2 regions of the Actinoallomurus sp. NPDC052274 genome follow, and region 2 is predicted to be linked to the other one. Evidence: riboswitches for the same ligand, from Rfam matches in the RefSeq annotation. Region 2 holds a riboswitch; the other holds the start of a gene.
The links. Region 2 has a riboswitch for ZMP and ZTP ahead of glyA (serine hydroxymethyltransferase). Riboswitches for the same ligand answer to the same signal wherever they lie in the genome.

Region 1 (8,705 bases), on a different contig from region 2:
GTCAACCTCGTCCCCGTCGCCGCGGGCCTCATCCTGGCCATCGGCAACGTGACCCTGAAGATCACGAGCGACTTCCCGCTGCAGGGCATCGCGCTCGGCACCGTCGCCGTCCTGCTCGGATACCACGTCCTCAACGCCGTCCAGCGCACCCCGCGCGACACCGGCGCGGGCGTCATCGCGCCCGGCGAGCGCGACGTCGTCCCCGGCGCCCCGGAGCGCCGCCCGGAGATCGACGAAGACCCACGGTGATCCGGTAAGAGCCTGCTGGCTGGTCGGGCGGCCCCGGGCCGCCCGGCCTCGCCCGGTTCGCCGCGGCGGCCCGCGACGACCGCCTCCGAACGGCCCGTTCCACGCTCGGTAGGGTCGGGCGGGTCAGAGTCGTCCGGGGATCGGAGCAGGTGAGATGTCGGTCATCGACAAGGTGGCGTGGATCAGGGTCGAGGATGGCAGGGTCCTCAGCACGCGTTCGCGTGGCAAGGACGCCTACTACTTTCCCGGCGGCAAGCGGGAGGCGGGGGAGAGCGACACACAGACCCTGACCCGCGAGGTCCGGGAGGAGCTCACCGTCTCGATCGTCCCCGAGACGGTGGCGCACCTGGGCACGTACGAGGCGCAGGCGCACGGCCATCCGGACGGCGTGACGGTGCGGATGACCTGCTACACCGGCGACTACCGCGGCACCCTCGGGCCCAGTAGCGAGATCGAGGAGGTCGTCTGGCTCTCCTACGCCGACCGTGACCGGGTGTCCCCGGTCGATCAGCTCATCTTCGACGACCTGCGAGCGTCCGGCCATCTGCGCTGAGCGCCTGCGCTACCGCCGCCCGCCCTTCAGGGGTGCCGGGCCGCTCGCCCGCCGCGGGGATCGTTGTGCGGCGACGGCGCGCCGGCCGGCCGATCACGCGCCGGTGAGCTCCCACAGGCCCTTGGTCAGGGTCGTGAGGCCGCCGGCGAGCGCGAGCAGCAGCACGAGCCGCCGCGCCCTGGATTCCGGTATCCGGTCCGCGAGGGCCTTCCCCGCGACGGCACCGCCCGCGATCCCGGCCGTGGCCAGCAGCCAGGCAGGGCCGGTGAGCCAGGGCGCGCCCTTGACCAGGAGGGACAGGGCGTTGACGGCGACGCCGTAGAACTGCGCGTTCGGCACGAACTCCCGCACCGGCCAGTCGGCGTTGACCGCGTACAGCGACACCGCCGGTCCGCCGACACCGGCCGACGAGTTCATGAAACCGCTCGCGGCACCGGCGGCGAACGCCCCGGAGGTTCCCCGCAGGACGGGCAGCCGAGCGCCGTACGCCACGAGCAGCACCGCCGCGCTCACCAGCGCGCCCATCCCGGCGAGCAGCACGTCCTGCGGCAACCGGTCGGCGACCCACGCCCCGGCGGGCACGGTGCAGGCGGCGGCGGCCACCAACGGCACCATCGCCCGCAGCCGGACCCGCCGCCAGCCGCCGGCAAGCCCGATCACGCTGATGGCACCGGCCGCGGCGTTCGACAGCAGGACGCCCTGGGCGGGACCGAGGAGCAGCACGAGCGCGGGCGCCGCGACGAGCGCGAAACCGATGCCCGCGAGCCGCTGCACGGACGCGCCCGCCAGCACGACCCCGCCCAGGACCAGGTCGGCCGTCCATCCATGAGACACGTCGTCTCCCTTTCCCGGCGGCAGTGGGCCGTCCGGGTTCGCTCACTGGCATTCACTGCGCTGTAGGGGCGGCGATCGCCAGGGATCAAGGTCCGTGGGCTCAGTGGCCGAGGTGCTTCTCGAACCAGTGGTCGGCGTACGGGCCGTGGTTGTACGGCTCGATCTCCTGGTATCCCCGGGCGGCGTACAGGGCGCGGGCCTCGACCAGGTCGCGGCGGGTGTCGAGGCGCATCACGCGCGCGCCGAGCCGGAGCGCCGCCTCCTCGGCCGCCGCCAGCAGCGCGCGGCCGCCGCCCGTGCGCCGCGCCGCCGGGATGACGTACAGCCGGGTCAGTTCCGCGATGCCGGGGGAGACCAGCCGCAGGCCGACGCAGCCGGACGGCACCCCGGCGTACCGCCCCACCAGGAAGCAGGCGAGGTCGTCGCTGGGGTCCTCGGCCATCGCGGCGTCGACTTCGGCCTCGGTGGCCGGCCTGCCGTAGTAGCGCGAGGCGACGTCGGTGAAATAGGTCCGCAGCAGTCCCGCCGTCTCGACCGGTTCGGGGCCGATCGCCCAGGTCCCTTCAGTGATCACCGGCACACCGTACTGAGCGGCGGCGAAGGACCGGACCCCATTATTCGGGCCAGGGCGACTCCAGGATGGTCGTCACGAAGTCGCCGCGGGTGAAACCCGGCACGTAGTGGGCCAGGACGTCGGCCTTGACGTTGCCGAAGGTCGTCTCGGGCCTCGGCGCGACGCCCTCGGTGAAGGCCCGCAGGATGCGGCGCTTGAAATCCGGCCTCGGGTGCAGCGCGACGACCGCCGCCCGGTCCGCGTCGCTGATGGAGTCGTAGCCGATGCCCAGCACGTCGTACTCGACGCCGGCGGTGACCAGGGCGACCTCCGGCTCCAGGTACTCGGGGACGCCGGGCGTGGTGTGCAGGGCGATGGCCGTCCAGACCCGCCGGACGCTGTCCTCGGGCACACCATGTCGCTGCAGGAAACGACGGGCCTCGTCGGCGCCGTCCACCTCGAACCGCCGGCCGCTCCCGCGGTGCGCCTCGCCCAGGCCCACGTCGTGGAACATCGCACCGATGTAGAGCAGCTCCGGGTCCCAGCTCAGGCCGCGCGCCCGGCCCTGGAGACTGCCGAACCAGTACACCCGCCGCGAATGGTGGTAGATCAGTTCGTCCGTGATGTCGCGGATCAACTCGGTGGCCTCGGCGGCCAGCTTCGTGTCCGGCACGGTGACACCGGCCGCCGGCCGTTCGGAGATCGTCATCGAACACCCCCCGGGAACGCGAGTCCTGCCCCAGAGAGTGTTCCCGGTGCGAGCGGAGTCACTAGAGTGGATCGCGGGCCGTGACTGGCGCTGAGGTGGAGCACCACCGGGGAGCGGCCCGCTCGATCGTGCCGTGCGCCTGGGCCGCCCTCATGCAGACCGTTCAGGAGCAGCCCGTGACCCAGACGCACACCGCCCGTCTCATGGACGGCGCGGGCCCGGCCCGCCGCATCGTCGAGCGCAGCGCCGCCAGGGCCGCGCGGATCACCCGGGAGACCGGCACGCCGCCGTGCCTGGCGACCGTGCTGGTCGGCGACGACCCCGCGTCCGTGACCTACGTCCGCATGAAGCGCGCCCGCTGCGAGAACGCCGGCATCGCCTCGCGGCACGTGGGACTGCCGGCCACCACCACGACGGCGGAGCTGGTCGACGCCGTCACCGCCCTGTCGCAGGACCCCGGCGTGCACGGCATCCTGCTCCAGCATCCGGTCGGACCGCACATCGACGAGCGCGCCGCGTTCGAGGCCATCGCCCCGGGAAAGGACGTCGACGGGCTCACGCTGCACTCGTTCGGCGCGATGAGCTTCGGGCTGCCGGGCTTCGCGTCCTGTACCCCCGGCGGCATCATGCGGCTGCTGGAGGAGTACGACGTCGAGCTCACGGGCCGGCACGCCGTCGTGGTCGGCCGGAGCGCCATCCTCGGCAGGCCGGTGGGGATGATGCTGCTGGCCGGCGACGCCACGGTCACGTACTGCCACTCGCGCACGGCCGACCTGGCGTCGATCGTGCGGCAGGCCGACATCCTGGTCGCCGCCGTCGGCCGGCCGCGGTTCATCCGCGGCGAGGACGTCAAGTCCGGCGCCGTCGTGATCGACGCCGGCTACAACCCCGGCAACGTCGGAGACGTGGACTTCGAGACCGCCCTCACCCGCGCGAGCCTCATCACGCCGGTCCCCGGCGGCGTCGGCCCCATGACCATCGCCGTCCTGCTCGAACAGACCGTGGACGCGGCGGCCCGCCAACTGGGCCTGGAATTCGACGAATAAGCCGGGTGGATTCACCCGGCGCGGCTCTGTCATGTCCCGGTGTTCGGTGCGTTCGGCATGGTCTTGCCGTCCATTATTTGGGTCCGCACCATATTGGTGCGACCCGGCCGCGATCTTCGGCGCTCTTCCTGAGATGGGCTGTGTGCAATTCCGGGAGGAATGCGATCAGACGCTCGAGGTGGCGCGTGCTCCGGCATGGTTCGCGTAGGCGCGGACCCGGCTGAGGCGGCGGCGCCTGCGGCCGATCGCTCATGCTGGGACAAGATCCGAGGTGGCGGTTCGGCGCGCTCTTCAAGAGCGCGCCGATACCTTTTTTGGTCCATTCATCCGAAATGTAAAGGCCTGAGGCGAGGTGCGAGTCCGACGGCCGTGCCGGTGCGATCAGGACCTTTTACCCCTCCGGGCCGGTAATGGCGCAGGGGGCGCGTCGTGATTCCTGGTGTCCGTTGCGTTCTATGCGCAGCGGACGCCGGTGACCATGCCGCGGCCACAGGGGCGGTGACGCGCGGCCGGAGTTCCGCGGAGCGGGGCGGGCCGGGGTGGACGCTCGTGGGCCACGGTCGCGGTCGCCCGCTCGATCGGGCGCCGCATCGGAGTGGTGGATCCGCAGGTCAGGTGCGAGGTTCGCGGTCCTCGGCGGCCGAGTGACGGAGTGACCGCGCTCACATGAGCAAAGTATTACGCACATGTTGCGCCCTTGTGAACGCCGCGCCTACCGTCTGGTGCCCAGAAACGGACCCGGAGGGCAGAATGCGAAAGATCTCCCTTGTTGGGGCGGTTGCGGCGGTCGCCGTGGCCGCGACGGCGTGTTCGGTGTCGACGCAGCCGGGCGGTACCTCGGCCGCGGACACCAAGAAGAGCGGCCAGTTGGTAATCGGCTTCAGCGAGGTCACCCAGCAGTCCCCCTTCTACGTGCAGCTCAAGAACGGCGCCCAGCAGGCCGCGGCCAAGGCCGGGGCGAAGCTGCTCTTCGCCGACGCGAACGGCGACGTCACCAAGCAGAACAACGACATCCAGGATCTGATCACCCGCGGCGTGAACGTCCTGCTGGTGAACCCGGTCGATCCGAAGGGTGTCGCCCCCGGCCTCGCCGCGGCGAAGGCGGCGAACATCCCGGTCATCACCGTAGACCGCCCGGTTCCCTCCGGCGCCCTCTCCCACGTCGGCCGGGACAACGTGAAGATGGGCCAGATCGTGGGCGAGCGGGTCGCCAAGGCGCTCGGGCCCGCGGGCGGCAAGGTCATCGAGATCCAGGGCGACGCCGGTGGCGCGGTGGCCCGGGACCGCCGGGACGGCTTCCACAAGGGCGTGGCGTCCAACCCGAAGATCAAGATCGTCGAGGGGCCGTACTGCGACTACATCAGGTCCAAGGCGGTCACCGCGATGCAGGACCTCCTGCAGGCGAACCCCGACGTGAAGGCCGTGTACGCCCACAACGACGACATGGCGCTCGGGGTCCTGCAGGTGCTGCGCGAGAACAAGCGCACCGACGTCAAGGTCGCCGGGGTCGACGGGCTGATGGAGGCGGTCAAGCAGATCCCGAACGGGCAGTACGTCGCCACCGCGCTCAACGACCCGATCCATGAGGGTGAGCTGGCCGTGCAGACCGCGGCGAAGGCGCACGACGGCGGGCAGGCGCCCTCCTACGTCGACGCCGGCACGGCCCTCGTCGATCCGTCGAACGCCGCCGGACTGGCCGGCGACACCGTCTTCGCCCGGTCCTCCTCGTGACCCGGGACAGATCCACAGAAAGGAACGTTCGTGCCTGAGACCATGCGTGCGGCCGTCCTCCACGCGCCCGGCGACATCCGCGTCGAGGAGGTGCCCAGGCCGGAGCCGGGGCCGGGGGAGGCGCTGGTCAAGGTGGCGGCCTGCGGGGTGTGCGGTTCCGACATCGCCCGCATGCTGAGCGCCGGCGCCCACCGGATGCCGATCATCTGCGGGCACGAGTTCGCCGGCGTCGTCGTCGCGACCGGTCCCGGCGTGGACGGGGTGGCCGAGGGCGACCTGGTGTCCGTGCCTCCGCTGATCCCCTGCTTCGCCTGCGACCCCTGCCGGCAGGGGAAGTTCAGCCTCTGCGCGGACTATGACTACTTCGGCAGCAGGCGGGACGGCGCGTACGCGGAGTACGTCACGGTGCCGTCGTCGAACCTCTTCCGCGTCGACGGCCGGGTGGCCCCGGAGGCGGCCGCGATGATCGACCCGGCCGCCATCGCCCTGCACGCGATCTGGCGGACCCGGCTCGGCATCGGCCAGCGGGTCGCCGTGATCGGCGCCGGCCCGATCGGCCTGTTCGCGGTGCAGTGGGCGCGGCTGGCGGGCGCCTCCGAGGTGCTGGCGGTCGACGTGAACGACCAGAAGGTCGCGATGGCGCGAGAGGCCGGGGCGAGCCAGACCGCGACCGGCGCGGAGGAGGCGCGTGACCTCGCGGGCGACGGCTACCACGTCGTCATCGAATCGGCCGGCAACCCGGCCACCGTGGACCTGGCGGCCGCGCTCTGCGCCCGGCACGGTGAGGCGGCCTTCATCGGGATCCCCCACGCCCCGGTGGAGTTCGCCAAATCGACCTTCAACACCTTCCTCCGCCGCGAGATCAGCCTCCACGGCGCGTGGAACTCCTTCTCCGCGCCGTTCCCCGGCGACGAATGGCGGGCGACGGCCGACGCCATGGCGGCCGGATCCCTGCGATGGAAGTTCATGATCACGCATGAGCTCGGCCTCGACGCCCTCCCGGAGACGATGCGCCGGCTCGGCGAACGCTCGATCTTCAGCTCGAAGGTGCTGTTCCGGCCGGGGGAGGAGACATGACCGCGTTGCTGGCGATCGACCTCGGCACGGAGGGGGCCCGCGTCGCGGTGTTCGACGCGGACGGGCGGGTCCTGGGCACCGGAGAGCACGGGTACCCGACGCGGTACCCGCGCCCGGGCTGGGCCGAACAGGACCCCGACGACTGGTGGCGCGCCATCGTCGTCGCCGCTCGTACGGCGCTGACGACGGCGGGCGACCCGGAGGTGACGGGCGTCGGGTTGGCGACGACCGCCTCGACGGTCGTCATGCTCGACGAGGCGGGACGCCCGCTCCGTCCGGCGATCCTGTGGATGGACTCCCGGGCCGGCGCCGAATCCGACCTGACGGCGGGGACCGGCCATGAGGTGCTGCGTTACGCCGGCGGGGCCGACGCCGTGGAGTGGCTGGTCCCGAAGGCGATGTGGCTGGCGCGCAACGAGCCGGAGACGTACGGCTCCGCCGCCCGCATCGTCGAGGCGGTCGACTACCTGACCTGGCGGTTGACCGGCACGTGGACCGGCTCGCGGATGAACGCCTGCTGCAAGGCCAATCACGTCGCGCGCGGCGAGGGGTATCCGGCCGGGCTGTACGAGCTGCTCGGCGTGCCGGATCTGGCGAAGAAGCTGCCGCCCGTCGTGCTGCCGGTGGGCGCGCCCGCGGGTGAGGTGACCCGCGAGGCGTCGGCGGAGCTCGGGCTGCGGGGCCGCCCGGTCGTCGCCGTCGGCGGCATCGACGCGCACATGTCCCTGCTGGCGACAGGGGGCCTGTCGCCGGGCCGCCTGTCGATGGTCTGCGGCACGTCCAACGCCTTCGTCGCCGAGATCGAGGACCCCGTGTTCACCCCCGCCATCTGGGGCCCGTACCCGGACGCCCTCCGCGACGGCTTCTGGCTCGTCGAAGGGGGACAGGTGTCCGCCGGTGCCGTGCTGCGCTGGGTGTGCGAGGACATCCTCGGCGGAACGCGCGAGCGGCTGCCGGAACTCCTCGCCGAGGCGGAGGGGGTCCATCCCGGCGAGCACGGGCTGGTCGTCCTCGACTACTTCATGGGCAACCGGACGCCGCTGCGCGACCCCCGGTTGCGCGGCGCCGTTCTCGGGCTGACGCTGGGCACCACACCGGCGCAGCTGTACCGCGCGGCCGTGGAAGGCGTCGCGTACGGGACGCGTCAGGTCCTGGACTCCTTCCTGGACGCCGGAGTGCCGGTCGAGGACATCTATGTCTCCGGCGGCATTCGCCGCAACCCGCTGTGGCTGCGCGTCACCGCGGACGTGCTGGGCCGGCCGCTGCGGCTGGTGGCCGGTGACAACCTGACACTGCGCGCCTGCGCGGTCATCGCCGCGGCCGTCACCGACGAGCATCCGGACCTGGCCGCCGCGGCGGCGGCGTTCACGCCGGTGACCACGCTCATCGAGCCGTCCCCCGCGGACGCCTACGACGAGGGCTACGCGCTGTACCGGCAGGCCACGGAGGCGACTCGGGACCTGGCCCACGCCTTGAGCGGGGGACGGCGATGACCGCCGAGGAACCGGAGTACGAGCACCAACTGCTGCGCGTCGCCGAGATGTACTACGAAGGGGACCTGACTCAGGAGCAGATCGGCCGCGCGCTGCACCTGACCCGCTGGAAGGTCGGGCGCATGCTCGCCGAGGCCCGCGCCGCCGGCATCGTGCGGATCCAGATCGTCCACCCGCGGCATCGCCGGCACGCGCTGGAACGCGCCCTGACCCAGCGCTACGGCCTGCGGGACGCGGTCGTCGTCCCCGCCGACGACATCGCGGACGACGTCGAACTGCGCGACCGGGTGGCGTCCGCGGCGGCGCAGTACCTCGCCGACCTGCGCCCCGCGCCCCGCACCCTCGGCGTCTCATGGGGCCGCACGCTCGACGCGGTCGCCGGCCACATCCCCTCCGGCTGGGCACGGGGCGTGCACGTCGTCCAGGTCAACGGAGGGCTGAGCCGCTCGCGCAGGCCGAC
Region 2 (8,705 bases):
CGTGCTGTCCGAACTCGAGAACACCGCCGGGGTCATCGGGGCGACCCGGCTCATCAGCGACCACATCTTCTCCGCACCGTAGGCCGCCGCGACCGTAGGCGGCCGAAGAGGAGGCCCCGTGCCCGCACCGCCCCTGCTCGTCATGCGCGACATCGTCAAGGACCACCCGGGAGTCCGGGCACTGGACAGAGTCGACCTGGAGGTGCTCCCTCGACGCGCTGTGGAACCACGACGACGACCAGGGCATCGGCGCGCTGCAGGCGATCCGGCAGGCCGGCCGCAAGGACTTCCCGATGGTGGGCGGCGCCGGCTCCAACAGCGCGATGGACGCCATCAAGAAGGACGACAGCGTGCTCAAGGCGACGGCCCTGTACCCGCCGACGATGGCGGCCCCGGCGGTACGCCTCGGCCGCCTGCTCGGGCAGAGCAAGGGCCTGGCCGACCTGGCCGAGCAGGAGATCCCCGCGTCGGTGACGCTGTTCTCGGCCGTGGTGACCAAACAGAACGTCGACACCTACCTTCCGCTGGCGTTCGAGTGAGGCGGACGTCCGGTCCGCCGCCCGTCGGCGGCGGGCCGGCGCCCGCGGAGGTCCCAGGCGAGACGGCGAACGGAACAGGACGGCAATGCCCATGACACAGGAAAGCAGGCCGACGCTGGGCGTCGGCATGGTCGGCTACTCATTCATGGGGCGGGCGCACTCCCATGCCTGGCGGAACGTCGGCGCCTTCTTCGACCTGCCGTACACCCCCGCGATGGTCGCGCTCGCCGGCCGGTCCCGCGACCAGGTCGTCGCGGCGGCGGACCGGCTCGGCTGGCGATCGGCCGAGACGGACTGGCGTGAACTGATCCGCCGCGACGACGTGGACGTCGTCGACATCTGCACACCGGGCGACACGCACGCCGAGATCGCCATCGCGGCGCTGGAGGCGGGCAAGCACGTCCTGTGCGAGAAGCCGCTCGCCAACACGGTCGAGGAGGCCGCCGCGATGGCCGAGGCGGCCGAACGCGCCCGGGCGAACGGCGTGCGCTCGATGGTGGGATTCAGCTACCGCCGGGTGCCCGCCCTCGCCCTGGCCCGCAAGCTCGTCGCGGACGGCCGGCTGGGAGCGATCCGGCACGTCCGCGCGCAGTACCTGCAGGACTGGATCGTCGACCCGGACTTCCCGCTCGTCTGGCGGCTCGACAAGGACAAGGCCGGCTCCGGCGCGCTCGGCGACATCGGCGCCCACATCATCGACGCCGCGCAGTTCGTCACCGGAGAACGGATTCTGGGGGTGTCCGCGCTGATGGAGACCTTCGTCAGGGAACGCCCGCTGGCGGAGGCGTCCACCGGCCTCAGCGCCGCCTCGACCGGCGATCCCGGACGCGGCGAGGTCACCGTCGACGACGCGGCGCTCTTCATCGGCCGGATGTCGGGCGGGGCGGTCGCGTCCTTCGAGGCCACCCGCTTCGCGAACGGCCGGAAGAACGCGCTCCGCCTGGAGATCAACGGATCGGCGGGCAGCCTGGCGTTCGACCTCGAGTCGATGAACGAGCTGTTCTTCTACGACGGCACCGAGGGCTCCGAGGCCGCCGGGTTCCGCCGGATCCTGGTCACCGAGCCGGCGCATCCGTACGCCGGCGCCTGGTGGCCGCCCGGGCACCTGCTCGGCTATGAGCACACGTTCACGCATGAGGTGAGGGACTTCCTGGACGCGATCGGCACGGACACCGACCCGTCGCCGTCCTTCGCGGACGGTCTGCGGGTCCAGGAGGTCCTCGACGCCGTCACGCGCAGTGCGGACCGGAACGGGACCTGGACGACCGTGGGCGGCCCCCGAACCACGCCCGAGACCTGAGACGACTGGAGGAACCCATGCCCCGTCCGATCACCCTGTTCACCGGCCAGTGGGCCGACCTTCCGTCCGTTCGAGGAGGTGTGTCGGCTCGCCTCCGGATGGGGGTACGACGGCCTGGAGATCGCCTGCTGGGGCGATCACTTCGAGGTCGACAAGGCGCTCACCGACGACTCGTACGTGCCGCGCAGGCTGGAACTCCTGGACAAGTACGGCCTCCGGGTCTGGGCGATCTCCAACCACCTCGTCGGCCAGGCGGTCTGCGACCATCCGATCGACGAACGGCACAAGGGCATCCTGCCCGCGCGTGTCTGGGGCGACGGTGAGCCCGAAGGCGTGCGGCGGCGGGCCGCCGAGGAGATGAAGGACACCGCGCGGGCGGCCGCCCGGCTCGGCGTCCGCACGGTCGTGGGCTTCACGGGCTCGTCGATCTGGCACACCGTCGCGATGTTCCCGCCGGTTCCCGAGTCGATGATCGAGGCCGGGTACCGGGACTTCGCCGACCGCTGGAACCCGATCCTCGACGTTTTCGACGACGTCGGCGTCTCCTTCGCGCACGAGGTGCACCCGAGCGAGATCGCCTACGACTACTGGACCACGGTACGGGCGTTGGAGGCGATCGGTCACCGGCCGGCGTTCGGGCTGAACTGGGACCCGTCGCACTTCGTCTGGCAGGAGCTGGATCCGGTCGGCTTCCTGTTCGAGTTCGCCGACCGGATCCGCCATGTCGACTGCAAGGACGCCAAGGTGCGCACCGGAGACGGCCGGCGCGGCCGCCTGTCGTCCCACCTGCCGTGGGCCGACCTGCGCCGTGGCTGGGACTTCATCTCGACCGGCCGCGGCGACGTGCCGTGGGAGGACTGTTTCCGGGCGCTCAACGCGATCGGGTACGACGGGCCGATCTCCATCGAGTGGGAGGACGCCGGCATGGACCGGCTGATGGGCGCGCCGGACGCCCTGGCCTTCGTCCGCCGGCTGGCCGCCATCGAGCCGCCGGCCGCGTCCTTCGACGCGGCCTTCGGCTCCGGGGACTGAGCCGTCCGGCGAGGAGAGCCGCGAGGACGCGCGGGCGCGAGGCGGACCAGGGCGCGGCGGACCGAGACCGGGCGGGCTCTACGGGACGGACGGGCTAGGGCCGGGCGGCCACGGCCTCGACGAGGCCGTAGGCGACCGCCTCGTCGGCGGTCAGGAGACGATCCCGCCGGGCGTCCTCGCGGATCTCCTCGACCGCGCGGCCGGTCGTCTCGGCGAGCCGGACGTAGAATGCGTCGACCTGCCGCCGGTGCGCCTCCTCCCGGGCCGCGACGTCCGTGGCGTCCCCGTGGAAGCCCGCCGACGGCTCGGTCAGCCGCAGCGTCGCGTGCGGTGTCATCTCGCGTCGCCGGGCCGCGGCGAGCACGGCGAGGGCCGGCCCGCCGGTCTGCCCCGCGACGAGCACGTGCACCGGGCAGGAGATGACGCCGATGGTGTCCGCGACGGCGAAGGCCGCCTCGATCTCACCGTCCGGCGTCCACAGGTGGAGCCGGACCGGCTCCTCTCCCGCCGCGTCGAGCGTAACGAGTCTCCCGCACAGCTCGGCGGCGCGGGTGCCGTCGAGCCGGCCGTTGGCCAGGATGATCCGATGCTCGAGCAGCCGGTCGCCGAGGGGGTCGGCCTCGTCCGACGAGGACGGCGAGGACGGCGACCCCGGCCAGGACGGCAGCCCCGGCTGGGACGGCGGCGCTGGTGGGGACGGCGGCCGGTCCGGCCAGGACGGGCGTGCCGGCCGGGCCGGATCACCGGGGAACTCCGGCGGGAACGGCGGCATCGTCATCGGGGACCTCCTCCGCGGGCTCCCTACGACGATAGCCGCCGCGTCACCGCGCCGATCGGACCCGGACCGGCCGCGGGTCGTCCGTACGGTCGGGGCCGAGGGCGATCCGCGCCTCGAGCAACCGCGGGTCGTCGGACGGGCGGAACCGGCCGCCGAGGCCGCCGAGCAGGGCGCGCACGCGGGTGTTGTCCGCGAGCATCGTGGCGCGGACCTCGGCCAGCCCCTGCTCGTGCGCCACGGCGACCAGGTGACGGGCCAGGGCGGCCCCGATGCCCCTGCCCTGCCAGCCGTCCTCGACGAGGAACGCCAGTTCGCCGACGCCCGGGTCCAGCGTGTACATGAGGTGGGCCAGCGCGAGGATCGACCCGTCGGGTCCTTCGGCGGCCAGGGTGAGACCGTGCGCCCGGTCGCAGAAGACCCGCAGGAGCCGCTCGGGGATGTCGTGCCGCGCGCCGAAGTAGCGGCGCCGCCGACTGTCCGCCGAACAGCGGGCGTGCAGGTGCCGTACCGCCTGCGCGTCGAGCGGCGTCAGCGGCCGTACGGTGATCTCGGTGCCGTCCCCGAGGACCAGCCGCCGCCGGGTCGGGGCGGAGCCCTGGGCGGGCAGCAGCGAACGGACCAGGGCGTTGGCGCGGGCGATCTCGGTGAGCGTGAACGGCAGGCCCTCGCGGCGCAGGAGCACCCCGTGAAGGTGCCCGGCGGAGACGGTGAGCGTCGTCGGATCCGGGTCGTCATCGAGCGCGGCGGGCCCGGCGGTCCACTCCGCGCTGTCGGCGCGCAGCAGTTCGGCGAGGATCTCCGGCAGGGCGCGCGGGTTGGACCGCAGGCGTACGGCAAGGGAGAGCGCGCGGCTGGGCTCGTCGATCAGTTCCTGCGGGGTCGCCGGAACGACGCTGGTCCGGCGACCCGATGCCACCGTGACGGCCTCGGTGAGCGCCGCCGCGGTGAGTCCGGTGGGCACGTCCACGACGAACTCGTCCACCACGCCGTCCGCGTCGACCTGGACGGACAGGTCGAGGATGTTCGCGCCCTGCGCCGCCAGCGCGGCGGTCAGGACGGCGAGCCGACCCGGCCGGTCGTCGATCTCGGTGCGTACGCGGAGCAGCGGCATATCATCCCCTTAAGCGACTGAACGCGGCAAGCCTCCCGCACGACTGTTACGCGGTTGCTACACGGCCGTTTCAGCCGGATCAGCGCATCTTCGGGGCGAAAAGGAAGAATCCGGCGCCCCGTGGGTCACCGGATTCTTCCCGTCGGTCGTGGGTCAGGGCGTCGCGGCCCAGCCGGGCATGGGGAAGCCCCCGAGCAGCTCACGGATCTCCGCGGCGACCTTGTCGAGGGCCGCCTCGTCGTCGGCGGCCGTGACGGCCTGGTCGATCGACGCCGCGACGAACGGCATGTGCTCCTCGGTGAGGCCGCGGGTCGTGATCGCGGCGGTGCCGAGCCGGATGCCCGACGGGTTCCACGGCTTGCGCGGGTCGAAGGGCACCGTGTTGAAGTTCAGCTCGATGCCCGCGCGGTCGAGCGCCTTGGCCGCCGGCTTGCCGCCGATCTCCTTGTTCGTGAGGTCGATCAGGATGAGGTGGTTGTCGGTTCCACCGGAGACCAGGTCGAACCCGCGCTCGTTCAGCGCGGCGGCCAGCGCCCGGGCGTTCGCGACGATCTGGCGGGAGTACGCCTTGAAGTCCTCCTGGGCGGCCTCTTTCAGCGCCACCGCGATCGCGGCGGTCGTGTGGTTGTGCGGGCCGCCCTGCAGACCGGGGAAGACCGCCTTGTCGATCGCGGTGGCGTGCTCCTCGGTCGTCAGGATCATGGCACCGCGCGGGCCGCGCAGGGTCTTGTGCGTCGTCGTGGTGATGACGTCGGCGTGCCCGACCGGCGACGGGTGCGCGCCGCCCGCGACGAGCCCGGCGATGTGCGCGATGTCCGCGACGAGGACGGCGCCCACCTCGCGGGCGATCTCGGCGAACGCCGGGAAGTCGATCGTCCGCGGGATCGCGGTGCCGCCGCAGAGGATGACCTTCGGGCGTTCCGCACGGGCGAGGTCGCGTACCTCGTCCAGGTCGATCCGGCCGGTCTCGCGGCCCACGCCGTAGTGCACCGGCCGCAGCCACTTGCCGGTGATCGACACGGGCGACCCGTGGGTGAGGTGGCCGCCGTGGGCGAGTTCCAGCGACAGGAACGTGTCCCCCGGGTTCAGGAACGCCAGGTGGACGGCCAGGTTGGCGGGCGAGCCGGAGTACGGCTGGACGTTGGCGTGGGCGGTGCCGAACAGCTCGCGGGCACGCGCCTTGGCCAGTTCCTCGATGGGGTCGACGACCTGCTGACCCTCGTAGTAGCGCTTGCCGGGATAGCCCTCGGAGTACTTGTTGGTGAGGACGGAGCCGGTCGCCTCCAGCACGGCGGGCGAGACGTAGTTCTCCGAGGCGATGAGACGGATCTTGTCGTGCTGCCGGCGCGCCTCGGCCTCGATCAGCCCGGCCAGGTCGGGATCGGCGGCGGCGAGGTGGGACAGGGGCGGCTGATGCATGGGGCCCTCCAGGTAGAGGCTCGGCTCCCAGCACCCAGGCGCGCGGTGCCAGATCTCTATCGCTCCCCGGTGGTGAACTCCACCTCATGCGCCAGTCGCGGATCACATCCTAACGGACGGCTCCCCCGCCGATCGGGATTCCACGCGGGATGCGATCGGCCCGGTTCCGCCGAGGCGGGACCGGGCCGATCGGTGCTGCGATACGCGGAGCTAGTTGCGAGCGCGCTGCATCGCCGCGTGGATGGCGGCGCGCTCGGCGCGCAGCTTGGCCAGCGCCTCCTCGAGGATGGCCTCGCCGTCGGCGTCGCTGCGCCGCTCCTTCACGTAGGCGAGATGCGTCTTGTAGGGCTCATTGCGCGGCGGCGCCGGCGGGTTCTCGGGGTCCTTACCGGCGGGGAACCCGCACCGAGGACAGTCCCACTGGTCGGGAACCGCGACGTCGGTCGCGAAACTCGGCCGGGACTCGTGCCGGTTCGCGCAGTAGAAGCTCACCCAGACGCGCGGGGCCGCCTCGCCACGCTCGGCCTCTCCCATCGGGCCAGCACCGACTCGGCTACCCCGAATAGCGTTGCCACTACCCACGGACTACTCCTCGCTTCCTTTGCCGCCGCTGCGCGAAGCGGCGGCCGTCAACACACTGCGGGTTCTGCTCGTACTCAGCCGTGATGGCCGTGCTTGAGCAGCAGACCCAGCGCGATGATCGACGCGAACCAGATCACGCCCGCGCCGATCGTGAACCGGTCGAGATTCCGCTCGACCACGGACGACCCGCCGAGTGACGAGCTGATGCCGCCGCCGAACAGGTCCGACAGCCCACCGCCCTTCCCCTTGTGCAGGAGGACGAGCAGCACCATCAGCGCGCTCGTGATGATGAGCACGATGGAGATTGTGATGATCACAGCAGTTCAGCGCTTTCGTGATTCACCCCGCTGCTCGCGGGGAATGTTCGCGTATTCAGGTCATCCGCTACCGAGGGTACGACGTTCCACCGCGTGGTTCAGCAGAAACGCGCAGTCTGATGCGCAAGATCACACGGGTAGCTCGCGATACCTGCAGATCTTGACGAACTCCCCCGCGTCCAGGCTCGCTCCACCGACGAGCGCTCCGTCGATGTCCGGCTTCGCCATGATGCCGGCGATGTTGCCGCCCTTGACGGAGCCCCCGTAGAGGACGCGGACCTGATCGGCGAGGTCTCCACTGTACAGCTCGGCCAGCCGCGTGCGGATCGCGCCGCAGACCTCCTGCGCGTCTTCCGGGGTGGCGACCTCGCCGGTGCCGATCGCCCACACCGGCTCGTACGCGATCACGATGCGCTGCGCCTGGTCGGCCGGAACCTTCTGCAGACCGCCCTCGACCTGGGCGAGCGTGTGGGACAGGTGCTCGCCGGCCTTGCGGACCTCCAGACCCTCGCCGACGCACAGGATCGGCGTCAGGTCCTCCTTGAGGGCCGCCTTCACCTTGGCGTTGACGAGCGTGTCGTCCTCGTGGTGGTACTGGCGGCGCTCGGAGTGCCCGGCCAGGACGTACGTGCAGCCGAGCTTGGCGAGCATCGCGGCGGAGATCTCGCCGGTGTAGGCGCCCTTCTCGTGCGGCGAGATGTCCTGCGCGCCGTACACGAGCTTGAGCTTGTCGGCGTCCACGAGCATCTGGATGCTGCGGATGAAGGTGAACGGCGGCAGCATCGCGACGTCCACCGCCTCGTAGTCGGCGTCCTTGAGGCCGAAGGCGACCTTCTGGACGTGCGCGATGCCCTCGAAGTGGGTGAGGTTCATCTTCCAGTTGCCGGCGATGAGCGGCTTCCGCTGCTGCGGAGCGGGTTTCGATGCCACGATCAGTCCTCCAGGACGGACAGGCCGGGCAGCGTCTTGCCCTCGAGGTACTCGAGGCTCGCGCCGCCACCGGTCGAGATGTGGGAGAAGCCGTCCTCGGGGAGGCCGAGCTTGCGCACGGCCGCGGCCGAGTCGCCGCCGCCGACCACGGTGAACGCGTCCGAGGCGATGAGTGCCTCGGCCACCGCGCGGGTGCCGCCGGCGAAGGCGTCGAACTCGAACACGCCCATCGGGCCGTTCCAGAAGACGGTGGCCGCGTCGGCGAGCTTGCTCGCGAACAGCTCACGGGTGCGCGGGCCGATGTCCAGACCCTCGCGGTCGGCCGGGATGGCGGTGGCGTCGACGGCCTCGTGCTCCGCGTCGGGGGCGAACTCGGTGGCCGCCAGCACGTCGACCGGCAGGACGAGGTCGACGTCGCGCTTGGCCGCCTCCTCGATGAACCCGCGGACCTGGTCGAGCTGGTCCTCCTGCAGCAGCGACCTGCCGACCTCGTGGCCCTGGGCCTTCAGGAAGGTGTACGCCATGCCGCCGCCGATGATCAGGCGGTCGACCTTGCCGAGGAGGTTGGCGATGACGCCGAGCTTGTCGGAGACCTTCGCGCCGCCCAGGACGACGACGTACGGCCGGGCGGGGTCGCCGGTGAGGCGGTGGAGCACGTCGACCTCGGCGGCGATGAGGCCGCCGGCCGCGTGCGGGA

Region 1: linked by a shared signal. The riboswitch ahead of AB0K82_RS43855 (bifunctional 5,10-methylenetetrahydrofolate dehydrogenase/5,10-methenyltetrahydrofolate cyclohydrolase) and the one ahead of glyA (serine hydroxymethyltransferase) in region 2 are both predicted to bind ZMP and ZTP.

Annotation. Positions count from the first base shown of each region.
Region 1 covers NZ_JBFAUT010000114.1:576-9,280, reverse strand. Annotated here, with positions in the region: gene AB0K82_RS43880 (solute carrier family 23 protein) at 1-249, shown strand, start outside; gene AB0K82_RS43875 (NUDIX domain-containing protein) at 404-802, shown strand; gene AB0K82_RS43870 (sulfite exporter TauE/SafE family protein) at 896-1,636, opposite strand; gene AB0K82_RS43865 (GNAT family N-acetyltransferase) at 1,737-2,210, opposite strand; gene AB0K82_RS43860 (HD domain-containing protein) at 2,251-2,898, opposite strand; ZMP/ZTP riboswitch at 2,969-3,050, shown strand; gene AB0K82_RS43855 (bifunctional 5,10-methylenetetrahydrofolate dehydrogenase/5,10-methenyltetrahydrofolate cyclohydrolase) at 3,075-3,944, shown strand; gene AB0K82_RS43850 (substrate-binding domain-containing protein) at 4,695-5,675, shown strand; gene AB0K82_RS43845 (galactitol-1-phosphate 5-dehydrogenase) at 5,706-6,752, shown strand; gene AB0K82_RS43840 (FGGY-family carbohydrate kinase) at 6,749-8,245, shown strand; gene AB0K82_RS43835 (sugar-binding transcriptional regulator) at 8,242-8,705, shown strand, end outside.
Region 2 covers NZ_JBFAUT010000034.1:30,635-39,339, reverse strand. Annotated here, with positions in the region: gene AB0K82_RS26475 (ROK family transcriptional regulator) at 1-82, shown strand, start outside; gene AB0K82_RS26470 (hypothetical protein) at 294-539, shown strand; gene AB0K82_RS26465 (Gfo/Idh/MocA family oxidoreductase) at 631-1,839, shown strand; partial or broken gene AB0K82_RS26460 (sugar phosphate isomerase/epimerase family protein) at 1,857-2,871, shown strand; gene AB0K82_RS26455 (ATP-dependent Clp protease proteolytic subunit) at 2,966-3,649, opposite strand; gene AB0K82_RS26450 (GNAT family N-acetyltransferase) at 3,693-4,760, opposite strand; gene glyA (serine hydroxymethyltransferase) at 4,914-6,179, opposite strand; ZMP/ZTP riboswitch at 6,205-6,288, opposite strand; gene AB0K82_RS26440 (RNA polymerase-binding protein RbpA) at 6,390-6,761, opposite strand; gene secG (preprotein translocase subunit SecG) at 6,836-7,078, opposite strand; gene tpiA (triose-phosphate isomerase) at 7,208-8,014, opposite strand; gene AB0K82_RS26425 (phosphoglycerate kinase) at 8,011-8,705, opposite strand, start outside.